DNA from 2 places in the Citrobacter enshiensis genome. Region 1 is predicted to be linked to the other one. Evidence: riboswitches for the same ligand, from Rfam matches in the RefSeq annotation. Region 1 holds a riboswitch; the other holds the start of a gene.

Region 1 (7,513 bases):
CTTGCACCAGCGTCGTCCCCGGCGCAATGGCCTTACTTAAACGCTGGCTGAGCAGCACCAGCGCCAGGCAGCATGTCATCTGGATCAACGCCAGTATTGCCGCCCGCGCAGGATCAAAGTCGTAACTGAGGGCCTGATAAATCGCCAGCTCGATGGTGGTGGCCTGGGGACCGCCGCCGAGTGAGAGAACGGTAGCAAAGCTGGCGAAGCAGAGCATAAAAATGAGCGCTGCCACCGGAGGGATCTGCCGACGCAACCACGGCCACTCCACAAAGCGGAAAAAATGCCAGCCGCGCATGCCTAGCTGCGCCGCAAGCTGTCGTTGTTCGCCGGGGATATTTTCCAGCGCCTGGAGCAGCAAGCGGCTGGCCATCGGCAGATTAAAAAAGACGTGCGCCAGCAGAATGCCCTGCAACCCGTAAGGCGAGAAATGCCACTCTAGCCCCAGCGCTTGCCAGAGTGTGGCGAGCCAGCCCTGGCGGCCGTAGACGCTGAGAATACCGAAAACGGCGACCAGTACCGGCAGAATCAGGGTCATGGCGCACAAGCGTAATAACGCCAGACGACCGGGGAAACGGCGTCGGTAAAGCGCCCTGGCAAGGAAAATCGCCGGGACCACCGACAACAGCGCCGAGAGAAACGCCTGCCAGAACGAAAAACGCACCACGTGCCACAGGTAGCTGTCCTGCCAAAGCGAGAGCCATTCTCCCTGCGGCGCGTTAAGCCAGAGCGCCAGAAATGCCGCCAGGGCGACGACCGCCATCAACGTGGCGGCGGAAAGCCCTGGTATCAGCCAGCCGGGAATTAACGGCTGACGGCGCGTTGCCATTCGCTGATCCATGCCTGACGTTGGGATGCCACCTCAGCAGGAGTGAACTCCAGGGTGGTGGCCGGTTTGGCCAACTGATCAAACCCGGCGGGCAGAGTGACGCGGGTGACAGGGTACATCCAGTTGCCGGTGGGGATGGCGTTCTGGAATGCCGGAGAAACCATAAATTTGAGGAATTTCTCTGCCAGTTCCGGCTGCTTGCTGGCGGCGGTACGCGCGGCGACTTCTACCTGCAGATAGTGGCCTTCGCTGAAGTTTGCCGCAGCGTAATGGTCTTTTTTCTCTTCGATAATGTGATACGCCGGAGAGGTGGTGTAGCTCAGAACCAGGTCGCTTTCCCCTTTCAGGAACAGGCCATAAGCTTCGCTCCAGCCTTTGGTGACGGTGACCGTTTTGGCCGCCAGTTTTTGCCAGGCTTCGGGGGCTTTATCGCCATAGACTTTCTGCATCCACAACATCAGTCCAAGACCCGGCGTGCTGGTACGTGGATCCTGATAAATCACGCGCCATTTCTGGTCGCTTTCGACGAGCTCCTTCAGGCTTTTAGGCGGGTTTTTCAGCTTGTTTTTATCATAAACAAACGCGAAGTAACCGTAATCGAAGGGGACAAAGGTGTCGTTCTGCCAACCGCCAGGTACGTTGACTGCGTCGGGGGCAATGCCGCTTTTCGCAAACAGTTTGGTTTGCGTGGCGGCGTCGAGCAGGTTGTTGTCCAGCCCGAGTACCACATCCGCTTTGCTGTTCTTCCCTTCCATGCGCAGGCGATTAAGCAACGAAACGCCATCTTCCAGCGCCACCATTTTCAGTTCGCACTGGCAGTCGGCTTCGAAGGCTTTCTTGATGGTGGGACCGGGTCCCCAGTCGGCGGCGAAGGAGTCGTAGGTGTACACGGTCAGGACCGGTTTAGCGAAGACCGGTGCAGCACACAGCACCAGTAAGGGAAGACATTTTTTTAACACTTTGCACCTCAGTAAAAGAGTGGCAAAGGACTTGAGCGTTAGCCTCAAATCCCTTCGCCGGCGTTATCCGGATCAGGTTCGACGGGTATTTTCTCAGCCCGCGCACATGGCGCAGCACCCCGTTGAGAACGGCACATTGTAATGATTACGTGAAGAAATCAAAAGGATTAAGGATCCGGTGGGGCAAACCACGCCGATTTAAAATCGAACCAGCCGAGCGTGTTCATCCGCAAGCCGCGCATACTGCGCTGTCCCTGAATGATCAGCCAGTGGTGAATAAGCGGCACAATCGCTTTGCTGGCGAGCAACTGTTGGCACCACGCGGCCAGATTCATCTCGCCTGCGTGCCACTGCGCGGCATCTTCTTTCCAGTCTCGCGGGATACAGTTTTGCAGCAGAGGCACTTCGCATAAGTGAGCGAACAGTGAGAAATCGAGCGGCAACGTAAAGTTGGCGCTGTTGAGCCAGATGTCGCTTTCGATCTCGCCTGCGTGCCACTGATCGTAGTCGATCTCCTGGATGTTCAGGTGAACCTGATGCTCTGCCAGCAGGGCGCTCATGATCTGGGCGATAACCCGATGTTCAATGTGTTCGCGATAGTACGTCAGCGTCAGGGTTTCCAACCCGGCAGGTTTTTCACCGCGCCCCGGCCGGGCATGGTGCCAGCGGGGCAGTAATCCATAGGCGGGGAACCACAGGCGCTGGTACTGCTCATCGGCGTGGTAAAGCAAATGGGTGGGAGAAAGCACGTGGCTTGCCCACTCTCTGACGTGCTGATTGGCGCCGCGATGGGTTCGCGCATCAAAGAGTAAATAGTAACAGCCTTCTTCAAGACGACTTTCAATGGCCTTTTCACTTTCTACAGTGCCTTCGAGCATCAAGCCGCATGCCGGTTCTTCGCTAATGTCCGGCAATACCCAAACGTTCACTTCATCAATGAGCGCCCGATAGCCAAAGTAATCATCAAAGGCGTGGATCTTCAGTTGATTACGCGTATTGCGTATGACGGCATACGGACCTGTGCCTATCGGATGGCTGGAAAAATTGTTCAGGGTTTCCCATTCTCGCGGCAGGATCATCGCCGGAACCTGGCCTAACAACCACGGAAGCCAGCGATCGGGTTGCGAGAGATGCACATCCAGCGTCCAGGCTGTCGGAGAGACAATCTGCGTAATATGCGAGTAGAGCGGCAGGGTGTTGATGCGCGTGAGAGACGCCACCACATCTTCCATTTCCAGCTCTCGCCCGTGGTGAAAGTGAATCCCCGGTCGCAGAAAGAATCGCCATTGCAAAGGGGAAATTTGCTGCCAGTGATGGGCAATATCGGCTTCCAGTTCCCCATTTTCCTCATTTACGCGGGTTAACGCGCTGAAGATTTGCCGGACGATGTGGGTTTCAGAACGGCGTAATGCGCTACCCGGCAGCAGGTTGTGCATCGGTCGATAGTAAAGCACGCGCAGGATATGTCGGCCCTGGCGGAAGCTGCGGCCCAGATGCGAGACCAGCATTTGCCGTACGGCTGTTTTGTCACCGACTAATTGCACCAGCTGGTCTATGCGATCCTGCTCCAGCAGGTCCTCCGCCCGCTGTTGTTGTAGCGCAAGTCCGGTATAGAGAAAGCTCAGGCGTGAGCGTTTACCGCGACCGACTTCGCCTTCCCAGGTCAGCCAGCCGCGCGCCTGCATCGTGTTCAGCAGCGTGCGCATATGGCGGCGGGAGCAACTTAGCAGTTCCGCCAGCTCATTCAGCGTGGTGTCTTGCGTTTTTCCGTCACAGCATTGCCAGAGACGGATGAACTGTTGTTGCAGACGACCTGAAGACATAAAAGAGGAACTCCTGCGCAAAACTCAGCAATTTTATAATCCCCATATTAGGTCAATAATGGATTTCGATGAAGCAATATGGAGAGGTCGTCTATGCGTCCGTTTTTTCTGCACTACTTTACCGCGACAGAAGGGTGGTCCTGGTTGGCTTGCCTGAGCGCGCCGCAGCGCTTAAAGATGCTCGAAGAACTGATGCAATGGGAGGTGACAGCCTGATCTCTGAGTTCCAAATTGCAGACATCATGTGTGACTGAGTATTGGTGTAGGCTCTGGCCTAAAATCACCCGCCAGCAGATAATACCTGCTGGCTTTTTTCGTTTCGGCAGCGCGAATAAGGAACTGTATGCTCTGGATTATGACGATGGGACGGCGTCTTAATGGTGTTTACGCGGCGTTCATGCTGGTTGCTTTTATGATGGGCGTGGCAGGTGCGCTTCAGGCGCCGACGTTGAGCCTGTTTTTGAGCCGCGAAGTGGGGGCGCAGCCGTTTTGGGTCGGGCTGTTTTATACGGTAAACGCCATTGCCGGGATCGCGGTGAGTCTGGGGCTGGCAAAACGTTCGGATAACCGGGGCGACCGCCGTCGACTGATCATGTTTTGCTGTCTGATGGCCATCGGTAACGCGCTGTTGTTTGCGTTTAATCGTCATTACCTCACGTTGATTACCTGCGGTGTACTGCTGGCATCGCTGGCGAATAGCGCCATGCCACAGCTGTTCGCGCTGGCGCGGGAATACGCTGACAGCTCAGCGCGGGAAGTGGTGATGTTCAGCTCGGTGATGCGTGCCCAGCTCTCGCTGGCGTGGGTGATTGGCCCGCCGCTGGCGTTTATGCTGGCGCTGAATTATGGCTTCACCACGATGTTTGCTATCGCGGCTGGGATCTTTGCCATCAGCCTGGTGCTGATTGCGTTGATACTGCCTTCGGTGGCGCGTGTTGAACAACCCGCCGATGCGCCTGAAACGCCGACCGGCGGCTGGCAGGATAAAAATGTGCGCATGCTGTTTATTGCGTCCACCTTAATGTGGACCTGCAATACCATGTACATCATTGATATGCCGCTCTGGATAAGCAGTGAACTAGGATTACCGGACAAACTGGCGGGGATCCTGATGGGGACGGCGGCAGGGCTGGAAATCCCGGCGATGATCCTCGCGGGCTATTATGTGAAGCGCTTCGGAAAGCGGCGCATGATGATCACGGCGGTCGCGGCAGGCGTCCTTTTCTATCTTGGACTTATCTTTTTTCACAGCCATGCGGCGTTGCTGGTGTTGCAACTGTTTAATGCGGTGTTTATTGGCATTATCGCGGGCATCGGGATGTTGTGGTTTCAGGATCTGATGCCGGGGCGGGCGGGGTCGGCAACAACGTTGTTCACCAACAGTATTTCAACGGGAGTGATCCTGGCCGGAGTTATCCAGGGCGCGGTAGCGCAAAGTTACGGGCATTTTGCCGTCTACTGGGTGATTGCGGCAATTTCTGTGGTGACGCTGGCGATGACCGGACGGGTAAAAGATGTATAAAAATGCCGGATGAGACGCGTTGCGTCGTCATCCGGCATCATCAGTATTAGCGTATAAACGCCGGTTGCTTCTCTTCGTATGTCGTAATGGCGTCTTCGTGTTGCAGCGTCAGCCCGATGCTGTCCAGACCGTTCATCATGCAGTGGCGGCGAAACGCGTCGAGCGTGAAGGGGTAGGATTTATCTCCCGCTTTAACCACCTGAGCCTCCAGGTCCACGTCGAATGTGATGCCCGGATTCGCCTGCACCAGGGCAAACAGCGCATCCACGTCCGCATCGCTTAACTTCACCGGCAGCAGCTGATTGTTGAAGCTGTTGCCGTAGAAAATATCTGCGAAGCTGGGGGCTATGACCACTTTGAACCCGTAATCCGTCAGCGCCCATGGTGCGTGCTCGCGCGAAGAGCCGCAGCCAAAGTTTTCCCGCGCCAGAAGAATGGAGGCCCCTTTATATTGCGGGAAGTTCAGTACGAACTCCGGATTGGGCTGCTGGCCATGTTCATCCAGGAAGCGCCAGTCGTTAAACAGGTGTGCGCCAAAGCCGGTGCGGGTGACCTTCTGCAAAAACTGCTTAGGAATAATCGCGTCGGTATCGACGTTGGCGGCATCCAGCGGGACAACCAGGCCTGTATGTTGGATAAATTTCTCTGCCATGGTGGTTTCCTTATTTGATGCTGCGAATGTCGGCAAAATGACCGGTAACGGCGGCGGCGGCGGCCATAGCCGGGCTGACTAAGTGTGTACGTCCACCGCGTCCCTGACGACCTTCAAAGTTACGGTTGCTGGTGGAGGCGCAACGTTCACCCGGATTCAGGCGATCGTTGTTCATTGCCAGACACATGGAGCAACCGGGTAAACGCCACTCAAAACCGGCCTCGATGAAGATCTTGTCCAGGCCTTCCGCTTCCGCCTGGGCTTTCACCGGGCCAGAGCCTGGCACCACCAGCGCCTGTACGCCCGGAGCCACTTTGCGGCCTTTGGCGATTTCTGCCGCCGCACGTAAATCTTCAATACGCGAGTTGGTGCAGGAGCCGATAAACACTTTATCAATAGCCACTTCCGTTAACGGAATGCCGGGTTTCAGTCCCATATAGGCCAGCGCTTTTTCGGCGGAGGCGCGTTCGACCGGATCGGCAAATGACGCGGGATCGGGAACATTCTCCGTCACAGAGATGACCTGTCCCGGGTTGGTGCCCCAGGTGACCTGCGGCGCGATCTCTTCCGCCTGCAGGGTAACGACGGTATCAAATTTGGCGCCATCGTCGGTCTTCAGGGTTTTCCAGTATGCTACGGCGTCGGTAAAATCTTTCCCCTTCGGTGCGTGCAGACGACCCTGTACATAGTTGAACGTGGTGTCATCCGGCGCGACCAGACCGGCTTTCGCGCCCATTTCGATGGCCATGTTGCACAGCGTCATACGGCCTTCCATGCTCAGGGCCTGGATAGCGTCACCGCAAAATTCAACCACATGCCCGGTACCGCCGGCGCTGCCGGTTTTCCCAATGATCGCCAGCACGATATCTTTTGCCGTAATCCCCGGTGCCGCAGTGCCATTAACTTCGATTTTCATGGTTTTGGCACGGCCCTGTTTCAGGGTCTGCGTCGCCAGGACGTGCTCAACTTCAGAGGTCCCGATACCGAACGCCAGCGCGCCAAATGCGCCGTGGGTGGCCGTATGGGAATCGCCACAGACAATGGTCATGCCCGGCAGGGTGATGCCCTGTTCAGGGCCCATCACGTGGACGATACCCTGATATGGGTGATTCAAGTCATACAGTTCGACGCCGAACGCGTTGCAGTTTTTAATCAACTCCTGCATCTGAATGCGGGCCATCTCACCCGACGCGTTGATGTCTTTGGTTTGTGTGGAGACGTTATGATCCATCGTCGCGAAGGTTTTACCCGGCTGGCGAACCGGACGGCCATGCGCGCGCAGGCCATCAAATGCCTGCGGAGAGGTCACTTCATGCACCAGATGACGGTCGATATACAACAGCGGGGTTTCGTTTGGTGCTTCATAGACCACGTGTGCATCGAACAATTTTTCATACAATGTTTTAGCCATGATTACACCCCTTCCGCGACATAGCGGGCGATGATATCGCCCATCTCATCGGTACTGACTGCGGCAGCGCCACGGGCTAAATCACCGGTGCGGATACCTTCTTCTAACGCGCGATTAATGGCGCTTTCTATTGCGGTTGCGGCGTCGTTTGCCTCCAGGCTGTAGCGCAGCAACAGCGCCAGAGACAGAATCTGCGCAATCGGATTGGCAATATTTTTCCCGGCGATGTCTGGCGCCGAGCCGCCCGCAGGTTCATACAGGCCGAAACCTTGTTCATTCAGGCTGGCGGAAGGCAGCATGCCCATGGAGCCGGTGAT
Region 2 (7,513 bases), 550 kb from region 1:
CATACACGCACCGATAGCCACTTTTTTTCGCCCCCCAAATGTAGACCAGACGGGGGGCGGAAGGGAAGCCTTCAGGCATGACAAATCAGGCGTTAAATCACGTTTTCTGGTCTCATTGCTGAAAATTTATACCGATGTTGCTCTCGCCGGACTCGCGCAGGTCTGCGCGTAACCCTTTTATCAGCTCAATATCGCGTTCTTCGCAATCGGCCAAAAGTCGGAATATTTCCCACTGAATGTCCCATTCTTGCTCAACCGCAGGGTTCTCTTTGAGCTCCTCATCGGTCATTTCTCGCCCGGCCTGGGTCATTTCCAGCATGGCAACGGTGGTAATAGACGTCTTACTGACTTCAATTGCGTGTTCCAGCGTTTCGCCGCTCAGACGCGAGTGCATCAATTCACTTAATGCCACGCAGGCATCAATCGCGGGATAAACGCCGTACAGATCGTAATCATCTGCCGACGGAATGGCCTCTTCAAACTTTTCCAGCTGGCTGTCGAAATTGATTTTCGCATCTTTGACCGTCAGCACTTCCCAAATCAAATCCAGAATTCGGCGGTAAATCTGCCCATCGCCAAATTCAGTCTGCTGACAGAACATGGCGTAGTTGGGGTACATGCGTTCGCACAAACAGGCCATAAAAGTGACATGTTGCCAGCTTTCCAGCTTCTCAAGGCGCAGATGAATCGGGTTTTGTAACATGATGAGATCTCGAAAACGATAATTAGCGGAAGTGTACCTGAATCAAGGCTGAATTTCTTGCCAACGCGCAAATGCCGGACGGTCCGACGCCACAGCGTCTGCCCAACGCGTAGGCTCAGGTAAGCGATACCCTTTCGTACAGCGTTGTACCCATGCCAGGGCGCTGTCCAGCCCAACCCGATGCCCGGTAGAAACAAACAGCGGATTGCAGCGCGCTTTGCTACGCCAGACCCATGCCAGTTGCTCGCCCTTATCCATTAACGGCGCCAGAGCACCGGGTTCGGCAGAGAGAGGGTCAAATTTGCCGCACAGCCGTTTTTTCGCCACGCCGATGGTCGGCACATCCACCAGCAGCCCAAAATGGCTGGCAACGCCGAGGCGACGCGGATGAGAAATACCGTGACCATCGACAAACACTAAATCAGGCTTTTGCGAGAGTTGTTCCCACGCGGCCAGCAGCGCGGGATATTCACGAAAGGAGAGAAAACCAGGAATATACGGCATGGTGGTGGCGATACGCGCCACCTTGTACTCCACCAGTTCAAGCGAAGGATACTTCAACAGCACCATTGCGGCTCGCGTCACTTCACCGCCCTGCTCAAACCCAACATCAGCGCCTGCGATCAGATCCGGGGGATCGTTATCCAGACGATCTTCGCGGGAAACCGATGCAGCCAGTTCACATTGTTGAGCGCGTAGCGACGCGAGATCCATGCCGATCCCTTACTGGTGATACTGCGCTGAAATCCGGTGTACTGCCTCCACAAAGGTGCCAGCATGTTCTGGCGGCACATCCTGGTGAATGCCGTGCCCGAGGTTAAAGACGTGGCCTTCACCCTGGCCGAATCCCGCCAGAATCGTCGCGACTTCTTCTTCAATACGCGCCGCAGGGGCATACAGCATGGAGGGGTCCATATTCCCCTGCAGCGCCACTTTGTGTCCTATGCGACGACGCGCATCGGCAATGTCTGTGGTCCAGTCGAGCCCCAGCGCATCACAGCCCGTTTCCGCCATCGCTTCCAGCCATTGGCCGCCGCCTTTGGTAAACAGCGTGACCGGCACACGACGCCCTTCATTCTCACGCAGGAGACCATCGACAATTTTATGCATGTAATAAAGTGAGAACTGCTGATAATCGCGCCCGGTCAGCACGCCGCCCCAGGTATCGAAAATCATCACCGACTGCGCGCCCGCTTTGATCTGCGCATTGAGATACAGCGTGACGCTTTTCGCCAGTTTATCGAGCAGTAAATGGAGCGCTTGCGGGTCTGCATACATCATCTTTTTAATGACGGTAAAGGCTTTGCTGCTACCGCCTTCCACCATGTATGTCGCCAGCGTCCATGGACTGCCGGAAAAACCAATCAACGGGACTTCGCCTTTCAGTTCGCGACGAATAGTACGTACCGCATTCATCACGTAGCCCAGTTCATCTTCGGGATCAGGGATTGGCAGTTTATCGACGTCGGCTTTGCAGGTCACCGGCGCGGTAAAGCGCGGGCCTTCTCCGGCTTCAAAGTAAAGCCCCAGGCCCATCGCATCCGGAATGGTCAGGATGTCCGAAAAGAGGATCGCCGCATCAAGCGGGTAACGGCGCAGCGGCTGGAGGGTGACTTCGCACGCCAGCTCGGCATTTTTGCACAGTGACATAAAATCGCCCGCTTGTGCACGGGTGGCTTTATACTCCGGGAGATAACGGCCTGCCTGCCGCATCATCCATACAGGGGTGATATCAACGGGCTGGCGCAGCAGCGCACGCAGGTAACGATCGTTTTTCAGTTCGGTCATTTTTACATTCCTTTAGCGTTATGCGCCCAGTGTATCATGTCACTCGTACTCTGCCCGACACATTGCCACCGTATCTTCGATCAACCGACGTGCGACAGTGCCCGGCGGCGGCAGTAACGGAAGATCGTCATAACGGTACCAACCCGCGTCCAGTAACTCCTTCGGATCGATCACAATCTCCCCGCTGTCGTACTCCGCCATAAACGCCGTCATGAGCGACATCGGGAAGGGCCACGGCTGAGACGTGACATAGCGCAGGTTCTTCACTTTAATACGGCTTTCTTCCATGACTTCACGCGCCACCGCTTGTTCCAGGGTTTCCCCCACTTCAACAAATCCGGCCAGCACCGTATGCACACCATTGCGATGGCGGGTATGTTGGGCGAGCAAAAGGGTGTCATCCCGGCGAATAGCCACAATAATACAAGGGGCTATTTGAGGGTAATAGCGTTCGCGGCAATGGCTGCACAACATGGCCCATTCGGTTTTACTCGGGTACATCGAATGACCGCAGTAGCCACAGAATTTATGCGAACGGTAAAACTCCGCCAGTTGCACGCCGCGCCCGGCCAGTTGAAACAGGCCGACATCCTGATCGATAACCTGCCGTACGGATCCCATATCATGGCGGCGATGCTGCTGTACCAACCAGACGGGTTCGCCTTCCCACTCCCCGATCTGGAGTGCGCGCTGCCCCGTCAGATCAAAACTTGCCGCTTCGCCATGTGGCAGCTCTCCGCGAGGTAGCCATATTTTTTGCTCATGACTGACAATCCACCAGCCGCTGTCTAATTTTTCAATTATACGATCCATATCTCTTGCGCTACCTTTGCTTCACAGGCATGTTGTTTACATTATTTTTACATTTTTGAGTGAGCAGTTTTTTGAATCTAAACTTGCGGAGTCAATCATGTTAAACCAGCTGGATAACCTGACAGAACACGTCAGAGGAAGTAATAAACTGGTTGATCGCTGGCTACATGTACGTAAGCATCTGCTCGTGGCTTACTACAATCTGGTTGGCATTAAGCCTGGCAAAGAATCGTATATGCGCTTAAACGAAAAAGCGCTGGATGATTTTTGTCAAAGCCTGGTCGATTACCTTTCCGCCGGACACTTCAGTATTTATGAACGTATTCTCCATAAATTGGAAGGTAACGGGCAGCTTTTAAACGCAACGAAAATCTGGCCATTGCTGGAAGCCAATACCCAATGCATTATGGATTACTACGACTCCAGCCTGGAAATGGCCATCGATCATGATAACTACCTTGAATTTCAAAAGGTTTTATCAGATATCGGCGAAGCGCTGGAATCCCGATTTATCCTTGAAGATAAGCTAATTATGCTGGTCTTTGACGCGATGCACGACAGCGCCAGGGATAAACGTCCTGCTTGAGTTCGACGCTATTAACGCGTAACTTACTTTTATCGCCCCCTTTAGCGGGGGTTATTTCTTGTCGGAGTGCCCAGTGTGAAAGCACGGGCTGAGACCGTTAATTCGGGATCCGCGGAACCTGATCAGGTTAAAACCTGCGAAGGGAACAAGAGTCAATCTGCTATTGCATCGCCATTGCGGCGATCGTCTCTCTTGCTTCATCCGTCGTCTGACAAGCCATGTCCTTACTTTTTTGGAATGAGCTATGTCTGCAACAAAATTAACCCGTCGCCAGCAACGCGAACACGCCCAACACTTCATCAATACGCTGGAAGGCACCGCCTTTCCGAACTCCAGACGGATCTATATCACCGGCTCGCAGTCGGATATCCGCATCCCAATGCGCGAAATCCAGCTTAGTCCGACGTTAACCGGCGGCACAAAAGACCATCCACAATACGAAGAAAACGAAGCCATTCCGGTGTATGACACCTCGGGCCCGTATGGCGATCCTGATATCGCGATTAATGTTGAACAGGGTCTGGCAAAACTGCGTCAACCGTGGATTGACGCCCGCGCCGATAGCGAAGCACTGACCGACCGCAGCTCTGCCTATACCAAAGAGCGTCTGGCCGATGACGGCCTCGATGAACTGCGTTTTAGCGGCCTGTTAACGCCGAAACGTGCCAAAACCGGAAAATGCGTCACGCAATTGCATTATGCGCGCCAGGGTATCGTCACGCCGGAGATGGAGTTCATCGCTATCCGTGAAAACATGGGGCGCGAGCGCATTCGCAGTGAGGTGTTACGCCACCAGCATCCAGGCGAAGGCTTTGGCGCACGCCTGCCGGAAAACATCACCCCGGAGTTTGTCCGTGATGAAGTGGCCGCCGGACGCGCGATTATTCCTGCGAACATTAACCATCCGGAATCTGAGCCGATGATTATCGGCCGCAACTTCCTGGTCAAAGTAAACGCCAATATCGGCAATTCGGCGGTCACGTCTTCCATCGAAGAAGAAGTCGAAAAACTGGTCTGGTCCACCCGCTGGGGGGCAGATACGGTGATGGACCTTTCAACGGGCCGCTATATCCACGAAACCCGCGAGTGGATCCTGCGTAACAGCCCGGTGCCGATCGGTACTGTGCCGATCTACCAGGCGCTGGAGAAGGTCAACGGGATCGCCGAGGATCTGACCTGGAAAGCCTTCCGCGATACGCTGCTGGAACAGGCGGAACAGGGGGTGGATTACTTCACCATCCACGCAGGCGTGCTGCTGCGCTACGTGCCGATGACCGCTAAACGGCTGACCGGGATTGTCTCGCGCGGCGGTTCGATTATGGCGAAATGGTGCCTGTCCCATCATCAGGAAAACTTCCTCTACGAGCACTTCCGCGAGATTTGCGAAATCTGCGCCGCCTACGACGTTGCGCTCTCTCTCGGCGATGGCCTGCGTCCTGGCTCAATTCAGGATGCCAACGACGAAGCGCAGTTTGCCGAACTGCACACCCTCGGTGAACTGACCAAAACCGCCTGGGAATATGACGTGCAGGTGATGATCGAAGGCCCAGGGCATGTCCCGATGCAGATGATCCGCCGCAACATGACCGAGGAACTGGAGCACTGTCATGAAGCGCCGTTCTACACCTTAGGCCCATTGACCACTGATATCGCACCGGGTTATGACCATTTCACTTCCGGGATTGGCGCGGCGATGATTGGCTGGTTTGGCTGCGCGATGCTCTGCTACGTCACCCCGAAAGAGCACCTCGGCCTGCCAAACAAAGAAGACGTGAAACAGGGGCTGATTACCTACAAAATCGCCGCGCACGCCGCCGACCTGGCAAAGGGCCATCCGGGCGCACAAATCCGCGATAACGCCATGTCGAAAGCGCGTTTTGAATTCCGTTGGGAAGACCAGTTTAATCTGGCCCTCGACCCGTTCACCGCCCGCGCGTACCACGATGAAACGCTGCCGCAGGAATCGGGCAAAGTCGCCCACTTCTGCTCAATGTGTGGGCCGAAGTTCTGCTCGATGAAAATCAGCCAGGAAGTTCGCGACTACGCCGCCGCACAAACCATTGAAGTGGGCATGGCAGACATGTCGGAGAACTTCCGTGCCAAAGGCGATGAAATCTATCTGAAGCGGGAGGAAGCCTGATGTACCAGCCTGATTTCCCAACTGTCCCTTTCCGTCTCGGACTTTATCCGGTGGTGGACAGCGTACTCTGGATTGAACGCCTGCTGGAGGCGGGCGTGCGCACGATTCAACTGCGGATTAAAGATAAGCGCGATGAAGACGTCGAAGCGGACGTTATCGCCGCGATTACGCTGGGGCGTCGTTTTGACGCCCGGTTGTTCATCAACGACTACTGGCGACTGGCGATCAAGCACAACGCGTACGGTGTCCATCTGGGTCAGGAAGATCTCGAAACCACCGATCTGAAGGCGATTCAGGCGGCAGGGCTGCGCCTTGGCGTCTCGACCCATGATGATATGGAAATTGACGTGGCGCTGGCCGCGCGTCCTTCGTATATCGCGCTGGGGCATGTCTTCCCAACACAAACCAAACAGATGCCCTCCGCCCCGCAAGGGCTGGAACAGCTGGCACGCCATATTGAACGTCTGGCTGATTATCCTGCCGTCGCCATCGGCGGGATTAGCCTTGAGCGCGCGCCTGCGGTACTGGCTACCGGTGTCGGCAGTATTGCCGTCGTCAGCGCGATTACGCAGGCAGCAGACTGGCGTGCTGCCACCGCGCAGTTGCTGGAGATCGCAGGAGCTGGCGATGAATGATCGTGACTTTATGCGCTACAGCCGCCAGATCATGCTTGGCGATATCGCGATTGAAGGGCAGCAAAAGCTGCTCGCAAGCCACGCGCTGGTCATCGGTTTAGGCGGATTAGGCTCGCCCGCCGCGCTCTATCTTGCGGGTGCGGGCATCGGCACGTTGGTTCTGGCTGACGATGACGATGTGCATCTGAGCAACCTGCAACGGCAAATCCTCTTCACCACCGATGATATCGCCCGCCCAAAATCGCACGTCACGAAGCAGAGGCTGGCGCGCCTCAACCCGGATATTGAACTGGTGGCGTTACAGCAACGGCTCACCGGCGATGCGCTTCGACACGCGGTAGCAAATGCTGATGTGGTGCTGGATTGTACCGATAACATGGCCACCCGCCAGCAGATCAACGCCGCCTGCGTCGCGCTCAATACTCCACTGATTACCGCCAGCGCCGTTGGTTTTGGCGGTCAATTGATGGTTCTGACACCCCCCTGGGAGCAGGGTTGTTATCGCTGCCTGTGGCCGGACGACGAAGAACCGGAACGCAACTGCCGTACCGCAGGCATCGTTGGGCCAGTGGTCGGCGTGATGGGCACATTGCAGGCGCTGGAGGCCATTAAACTCCTGAACGGCATGGAAACGCTCACGGGTAAACTGCGTCTGTTTGACGCCAAAACCAGCCAGTGGCGCAGCCTGGCGTTACGACGCGCCAGCGGCTGCCCGGTATGCGGAGGGCAACATGCAGATTCAGTTTAATGATCAGCCGATGCAGTGCGCCGGGGGAATGTCTGTTACCGACCTGCTGAATCAGCTCGACCAACTCAAGCCTGGTGCCGCGCTGGCGCTGAATCAACAG

The links. Region 1 has a riboswitch for thiamine pyrophosphate ahead of thiB (thiamine ABC transporter substrate binding subunit). Riboswitches for the same ligand answer to the same signal wherever they lie in the genome.
Region 2: it holds a riboswitch for thiamine pyrophosphate, as region 1 does, so the genes downstream of both, thiC (phosphomethylpyrimidine synthase ThiC) here and thiB (thiamine ABC transporter substrate binding subunit) in region 1, are expected to answer to the same signal.

The regions. Positions count from the first base shown of each region.
Region 1 is NZ_CP119862.1:4,029,817-4,037,329, reverse strand. Features, by position in the region: gene thiP (thiamine/thiamine pyrophosphate ABC transporter permease ThiP) at 1-829, opposite strand, end outside; gene thiB (thiamine ABC transporter substrate binding subunit) at 805-1,788, opposite strand; TPP riboswitch at 1,820-1,920, opposite strand; gene sgrR (HTH-type transcriptional regulator SgrR) at 1,956-3,611, opposite strand; gene sgrT (glucose uptake inhibitor SgrT) at 3,705-3,827, shown strand; gene P2W74_RS19180 (sugar efflux transporter) at 3,955-5,133, shown strand; gene leuD (3-isopropylmalate dehydratase small subunit) at 5,180-5,785, opposite strand; gene leuC (3-isopropylmalate dehydratase large subunit) at 5,796-7,196, opposite strand; gene leuB (3-isopropylmalate dehydrogenase) at 7,199-7,513, opposite strand, start outside.
Region 2 is NZ_CP119862.1:4,575,478-4,582,990, forward strand. Features, by position in the region: gene P2W74_RS21745 (YjaG family protein) at 113-703, opposite strand; gene nfi (deoxyribonuclease V) at 746-1,417, opposite strand; gene hemE (uroporphyrinogen decarboxylase) at 1,427-2,491, opposite strand; gene nudC (NAD(+) diphosphatase) at 2,531-3,304, opposite strand; gene rsd (sigma D regulator) at 3,402-3,890, shown strand; TPP riboswitch at 3,943-4,052, shown strand; gene thiC (phosphomethylpyrimidine synthase ThiC) at 4,135-6,030, shown strand; gene thiE (thiamine phosphate synthase) at 6,030-6,665, shown strand; gene thiF (thiazole biosynthesis adenylyltransferase ThiF) at 6,658-7,413, shown strand; gene thiS (sulfur carrier protein ThiS) at 7,397-7,513, shown strand, end outside.